Cystobacter fuscus DSM 2262: one gene and its partner. The protein of the gene in region 1 interacts with the protein of each later gene in a pairwise test. Links are inferred from orthologs where the notes say so. Each region holds a gene or a part of one and is shown on either strand. Other genes may lie near its edges.

The links. The genes of interacting proteins can lie anywhere in the genome.
Region 2: the proteins of D187_RS04855 (region 1) and topA interact in binary tests that used the Escherichia coli proteins (3 or more experiments, as listed by UniProt). The link is inferred for Cystobacter fuscus DSM 2262 from one-to-one orthologs.

What each region holds. Positions count from the first base shown.
Region 1 is NZ_ANAH02000004.1:67,325-70,453, reverse strand. What follows is about bases 185-3,038. They hold D187_RS04855 (YigZ family protein), read right to left. Parts: upstream 1,998-3,038; coding sequence 1,371-1,997; downstream 185-1,370. Other genes in these bases: D187_RS04845 (hypothetical protein), read right to left, coding at 2,557-3,038; D187_RS04850 (DoxX family protein), read left to right, coding at 2,174-2,611; D187_RS04865 (SDR family NAD(P)-dependent oxidoreductase), read left to right, coding at 185-704. In the rest of the region: more of D187_RS04865, read left to right, coding at 1-184; more of D187_RS04845, read right to left, coding at 3,039-3,066.
Region 2 is NZ_ANAH02000071.1:201,274-204,717, forward strand. The notes cover bases 59-3,227. They hold topA (type I DNA topoisomerase), read left to right. Parts: upstream 59-426; coding sequence 427-3,027; downstream 3,028-3,227. Other genes in these bases: D187_RS46280 (DNA-processing protein DprA), read left to right, coding at 59-418; D187_RS46290 (TraR/DksA family transcriptional regulator), read right to left, coding at 3,081-3,227. Also shown: more of D187_RS46280, read left to right, coding at 1-58; more of D187_RS46290, read right to left, coding at 3,228-3,444. UniProt on the Escherichia coli protein: Releases the supercoiling and torsional tension of DNA, which is introduced during the DNA replication and transcription, by transiently cleaving and rejoining one strand of the DNA duplex.

The sequences.
Region 1 (3,129 bases):
GGGTGCAGTCCTATGGGCTCTTCGACGAGCTGCCGTGGGAGCACATCACGCGGGTGTTCGACGTGAATTGCTTTGGCTTCATGCGCTTCGCGCGGGCGGTGTTGCCGCACTTCCGGCGCCAGGGCAGCGGCCACATCCTCAACGTGCAATCCATGCTGTCCAAGGGCGGGGCGCCGTTGTTGTCGCCGTATTCGGCGAGCAAGCACGCGACACTGGGCTGGGCCAAGTCGCTGAAGCTGGAGCTGGCGAACACGGACATCCACGTGTCCAACATCCTGGTGCCGTCGGTGTCGTCGAACATGTTCGCGCACGCGCCGACGATGTTCAGCCGGGCGCCGCAACCGGTGCCGCCCACGTATGACGTGGACGTGGTGGCGCGAGCGGTGGTGCGGGCGGCGAGGTCTCCGGGCAAGACGCTCGTGCCGGTGTTCCTCCAGGGCTGGCTCATCCTGGCGATGGATACGATTGTGCCTTTCGTGGGGGATTTCATTCTCGGCCGGTGGGGCAAGCGCATGCAGATGCGCGAGCAGCCGGTGGAGCGCCGCGAGGGCAATCTCTTCCAGCCGATGCCCCGGGTGATGGGCCCCTATGGCCCGGTGCCGGCCACGCCGCGCTGGAAGCGCTTCTCGGCGACGGCGGCCATCGCGGCGCTCGCGGGCGGCGCGGTGCTGGGCGCGGCGAGGCTCGCGCGCGTGGCCCGTTAGACGTGGCGGGCGGTCGGGTGGCTTCGGTGTAGGGTGGGCCGTGTCCACTCGATTCGCTGGTCCGCGAAGGAGTGGGGGCCGCACAGGCTCTCGGACGCGGAGAAGGAGGCCATCAAAACTGCTCTGGACAAGGGTGAGTATTGGCTGGCGCGGCTGCTGGAGCGCGAGGCCCGGGGGCGCTACGTGCACGAAGAGGTGAAAAAACAGTTCCGACGGATCTACCGACGAGGTGAAGCAGGAGTTGAAGAACCACCAGCAATGGGTGGCCGCGTCCCTGAAGGGTTGCCGGTTCAAGGGGCGGCTGACTGGATGCGATTTCGGGCACTGGCCTGAGTACAGCAGCCTGCCGGGGTATCGGTTCGGTGCCATCGAGGACTGCGACTTCACCGAGGCCTGGATGGATGGCTGCCGCATCATGGGGTGTGATCCCTCCACCCTGCGCTTTCCCAAGTGGCCCTGCTTCACGTTCCTGGACCCTATCGGCCGTGCCTCCGAGTTGAGAGACGCCAAGTGGCCGGGCCGCTTCGGGCGTGTCACCGTGGACGAGCTTCACACCCAACCAGCTCCCACCAGATCGTTGACCTATCACGCTCCTTCGATAGCCAAGCGGATGGAAACCACCCCGGAAGAACTCCGGGCCGTCATCGAGAAGTTCGACTGCATCGTCTACTGACGGGGCTCCAGCACCTCGATGAGCACCTCTCCCAGGGTCAGGTCGAGCAGCGCCTTGCGGAAGGCTTCCAGCCGCGAGAGCGGCAGCAGGAGCTGGTAGCCCACGGTGGCGGCGTACTCCTCGGACACCAGCTCCGCCTCGTGGTTGGGGAGCATGCGGCGCAACCCATCCACGCTCGCGTATTCGATTTCGATGGCCAGACGCGCCTTGGGCACGCGCTCGATCGTGGGGAGGCTCTCGAGTGCCTGTTGCACGCACCCGGTATAGGCGCGCACGAGCCCGCCCTTGCCCAGCAACGTGCCTCCGAAATAGCGGGTGACGACGACGGCCACCTCGCCCACTCCGCCGTGGAGCAGGGCATTGAGCATGGGCCGGCCGGCGGTACCGTGGGGCTCGCCATCATCGCTCATGCCCACCTGGGCGGTGGAGCCGGGCGGGCCCGCCACATACGCCCAGCAGTTGTGGGTGGCGTCGGGGAACTCCTCGCGCACGCGGGCGATGAAGGCTCGGGCCTCCTCCACCGTGGGCGCCGGAGCGGCCGTGGTGAGGAAGCGGCTCTTCTGCAACTCCTGCTCGACCCGGTGGACGCCCGCGGGCACGAGGTAGCGTTTGGCTTCCATCCCCCGTCCACTCTACGGCCTCGGCCGCCGGTTGCACGCTCCAGCGTGGAAATTCACCTCCCGTGTCTCCTTGCGCGCGCTCGGTCCGGCCGCTATTCAGCCGGGCATTCGTTCGGTTCACCTCATCTAGAAGCCCTCTCTAGCTAGAAGTCCCTCTCCGTCCCCAGGAGCCCCCGATGTCCACCCCTGTCGATGCCTCCGCTCCGTCTTCTCCTCACGCCGCCGCGGCTCCTCCCACCGGCAAGGCCATGCTGTGGACCGGACGTGTCCTGTCGGGATTGTCCGTGGCTTTGTTCCTGATGAGCGCCGTGATGAAGCTGTCGCAGAACCCGCAGGTGGTCCAAGGCTGGCAGGGGCAGCAGGGCTACCCGCTCTCCACGCTGGTCCCCATCGGCGTCGTCGAGCTGCTCTGCGTGGTGCTCTACGCGGTGCCTCGCACCGCCGTGCTGGGTGCCCTCTTGCTCACGGCCTATCTCGGTGGGGCCGTCGCGACGCACGTGCGCATCTCGGACCCGTTCACCAGCCCCATCATCATTGGCGTGGTGGTCTGGGCGGGGCTCTACCTGCGTGACGCGCGGATCCGCGCGCTGGTGCCGCTGCGGCGCGACCCCTGAGCGTCCTCTCGTGAGAGCACGGCCTCGGTGACGAGGCCATACAGGAGCACCTGGAGGGCGAGCAGGGCGTGCTCGGCGGGTGTCCAGGTGCGGGGCGGCGCGGTGACGCGCAGGAGGGCAAAGGCGAGCTGCTCGAAGAGGCCCACGCCCGTGCCTGGCACCAGGCCCCATCGCCTCGCGGCGGGCGGAAGCGCGGGCCGGAGTCTGGCGTAGAGCACTCCCAGCGCCGGGCCGTAGAGCCAGCGCATGAGCAGTCCCAGGTGTTGCGCCGGGCGTGGCGCGAGCCGGAGGCCCCAGGTGTTGCGGAACGCCCGCGTGGCGATGTCTCGCACCGAGTACGGTGGGGGATGTCCGAGCAGCCCATCGCGCAAGGGTTCCCAGGCACTCAAGGCGAGGGTGCCCAGGGCTCCCGCGGCCAGGCCTCGCACGAGGACGGGGGCTGAATGCTGTTCCAACCGGGGTCTCCACATGTCACGGTGAAGATAGGGGGCCCTGGCTTCCCGGGCGCGCGCGCCCGC
Region 2 (3,444 bases), on another replicon or contig:
AGTGGTGGTTCTTCGGGCGGGGGTGGGTTCGGGCAGTCTCTACACGGCGGAGGCGGGCCGGGCGCAGGGCCGGGCGGTGCTCGCCCTGCCCGGAGACGTGCTGAACGAGGGGGCGGCGGGGTGCAATGCGTTGTTGCGTGATGGTCACGCCCGCGCGTGTCTGTCCGTTGAGGATGTCTGGCGGGCCGTGGGGATGCATCCCCTCCGGTACGTGCCGCCAGCGGAGGGTTCTTCATGGGAAGAACTCTCGGTGGAAGCGAGAGGGGCCTATCAGGTGTTGAACCGGGTTCCCAAGTCATTCGATGAGGTGTTGGCCGGCAGCCAGCTCTCCCCCGCGGCGCTCACCAGCGCCCTGGTGGAGTTGGAGCTGTCGGGATTCGTGATCCAGCACCCCGGCAGGTTGTTCGAGAGGGTCTGAGGAAAAGCATGGCGACGCGCACGAAGAAGACGGCGACCGCGGGCGAGCAGGAGGTCGAGGAGACGGCGGCCCCCGAGAAGCCGACCAAGAAGCCAGCGGCGCGCAAGAAGAGCGCCGCCAAGAAGAAGACCGCCGCGAAGAAGGCCTCCGCGAAGAAGGCGGCCGTCAAGCGCGGCAAGAAGGGCGAGCTCGCCACGGTGGAGGCCTCCGCCGAGGACGCCGACGCCGAGGCCGAGGCTCCCCGCCGCGGCAAGGGGCCGCACTACCTCGTGGTCGTCGAGTCGCCCGCCAAGGCGAAGACGATCAAGAAGTACCTGGGCTCGGGCTACACGGTGAAGGCGTCCGTGGGCCACATCCTCGACCTGCCCAAGAGCAAGATGGGCGTGGACCTGGAGCACGACTTCGAGCCCCAGTACGAGGTGATCAAAGGCAAGGAGAAGGTGCTCAACGAGCTGAAGAAGGCCGCCCAGGGCGTGGACAAGGTCTTCCTCGCCACGGACCCGGATCGCGAGGGCGAGGCCATCGCCTGGCACATCAACCAGCAGCTCGGCCACCCGGTCTCCTTCCGGGTGATGTTCAACGAGATCACCAAGCCGGCCATCCAGGAGGCCATCTCCAACCCGCGCCAGCTCAGCCAGGAGAACTACGACTCCCAGCAGACGCGCCGCATCCTGGACCGGCTCGTGGGCTATCAGATCTCGCCCATCCTCTGGAAGAAGGTGCGCCGGGGCCTGTCCGCGGGCCGCGTGCAGTCCGTCGCCGTGCGCCTCATCTGCGAGCGTGAGAGCGAGATCAAGGCCTTCGTGCCCCAGGAGTACTGGACGCTGGACGCGCTCTTGCAAGGCCAGTCCGGGCCGCCGTCCTTCAAGGCGAAGCTGTCGCGCGTGGACGGCAAGAAGGTGGAGCTCAAGGACCAGGCCACCACCCAGGGCCTCGTCGCCGAGGTGAAGAACGCTCCCTTCACCGTGAGCAAGGTGGACAAGCGTGAGCGGCGCCGCAACGCCCCCGCGCCCTTCATCACCTCCAAGCTCCAGCAGGAGGCCGCCAACCGGCTGCACTTCACCGCCAAGAAGACCATGGCGCTCGCCCAGCGGCTGTATGAAGGCGTGCTGCTCGGCGAGGAGGGCCAGACGGCGCTCATCACGTACATGCGTACGGACTCCACCCGTCTGTCCGATCAGGCCGTGGCGGGGGTGCGCGACTTCATCCTCCAGACGTATGGCGCGGACTACCTGCCCGAGGAGCCCGTCGTCTACCGCACCAAGAAGGGCGCCCAGGACGCGCACGAGGCCATCCGTCCCACCTCGCTCGAGTACCCGCCCTCCAAGGTGAAGGCCGCCTTCGACGCGATGAACGACGACATGGCCGCGGACATGTTCCGCCTCTACGAGCTCATCTGGAACCGCTTCGTGGCGTGCCAGACGAAGCCGGCCGTGTATGACCAGACGAGCGCGGACATCACCTCGGGCCGGGCCACGTTCCGCGCCTCGGGCTCCACGCTGAAGTTCCCCGGCTACCTGGCCATCTACGGCGCGAGCCTCACCCCCGAGGAGGAGGCCGCCCAGGAGAAGGCGCGCGCCGCCGGCGACGAGAGCGCCGACGACGCCACGGGCGAGCTGCCCGTGCTCAACGAGGGCGACAGCCTCGTGCTGCAGAAGCTGCTCGACGAGCAGCACTTCACCCAGCCCCCTCCGCGCTTCTCCGAGGCCACGCTCGTCAAGGAACTGGAGGAGCGGGGCATCGGCCGTCCCTCCACCTACGCCGCCATCCTCTCCACCATCCAGGACAAGAAGTACGCGGAGAAGATCGAGGGCCGCTTCCGCCCCACGGACCTGGGCCTCATCTGCAACGACTTGCTCGTCAAGCACTTCCCCCACGAGCTGGACGTGACGTTCACGGCCAGCATGGAGGAGAAGCTGGATCAGATCTCCGAGGGCGAGGCCAACTGGAAGGCCGTGCTCAAGGACTTCTACGCGCCCTTCAAGGAGACGCTCGAGAAGGCCGAGGCGGAGATGCGCGACGTCAAGCGCGAGGAGGTGAAGACCGACGTGGCGTGCGAGAAGTGCGGCAACGTCATGGTGATCAAATGGGGGAAGATGGGCCACTTCCTCGCGTGCTCGAACTATCCCGAGTGCAAGAACACCAAGGACTTCAAGCGCGACGCGGAAGGGAAGATCGTCATCGTGGAGGAGGAGACCACGGACGAGATGTGCGAGAACTGCGGCAAGAACATGGTCGTCAAGCGCGGCCGGTTCGGCAAGTTCCTCGCCTGCTCGGGCTACCCCGAGTGCAAGACGTCCAAGCCCATCTCCATCGGCGTGACGTGCCCGGACTGCAAGCAGGGCTACCTCACCGAGCGCCGCAGCCGTTTCGGGAAGATCTTCTTCGGGTGCAACCGCTACCCCGACTGCAAGTTCGCCGCGTGGGACCGGCCGCTGCCCGAGGCGTGCCCGCAGTGCCAGTCGCCCTACCTGGTGCAGAAGTTCTCCAAGCGTGACGGCCCCTTCGTGGCCTGCCCGAACAAGGAGTGCGACTACCGCCGGCAGATCACCGAGCCCGAGGCCATCCCTCCGGCGGCCAACGGGCCCGACGCGTCCTCGGCGGCCTGAGCCGTCCGTCTCGCGAAACCGGGGCGCTCGGGCAGACCGAGCGCCCTTGCCGCCTAGAGGGTGGGCACCGACTGGGCGTGGCCTCCGCGCGTCTCCAGCTCGTGGCTCGTCGCGTCCTCCTCGCAGCGGATGGCGAAGGGCATCGCCTCCAGCCGCTCGAGGGTGATGTCCGCGCCGCAATCCACGCACTCGCCGAACACGCCCGTGTCCATGCGACGCAGCGCGGCATCGATGAGCATCACCTCGCGCCGCTGCGCCTCCATCAGGCTGGACAGGGTGTAGTCCGCCAGCTCGGCCTGGGCCTGCTCCTCGTACTCGGGATCCCGATCCGAGGCCTTGAGCGCCGCGAGCTCGCGTTGGGCCCCCTCGCTCGTGCTGAGGATGGCGCGGCGGCGGCGCTGGAGGAGATCCCGAATC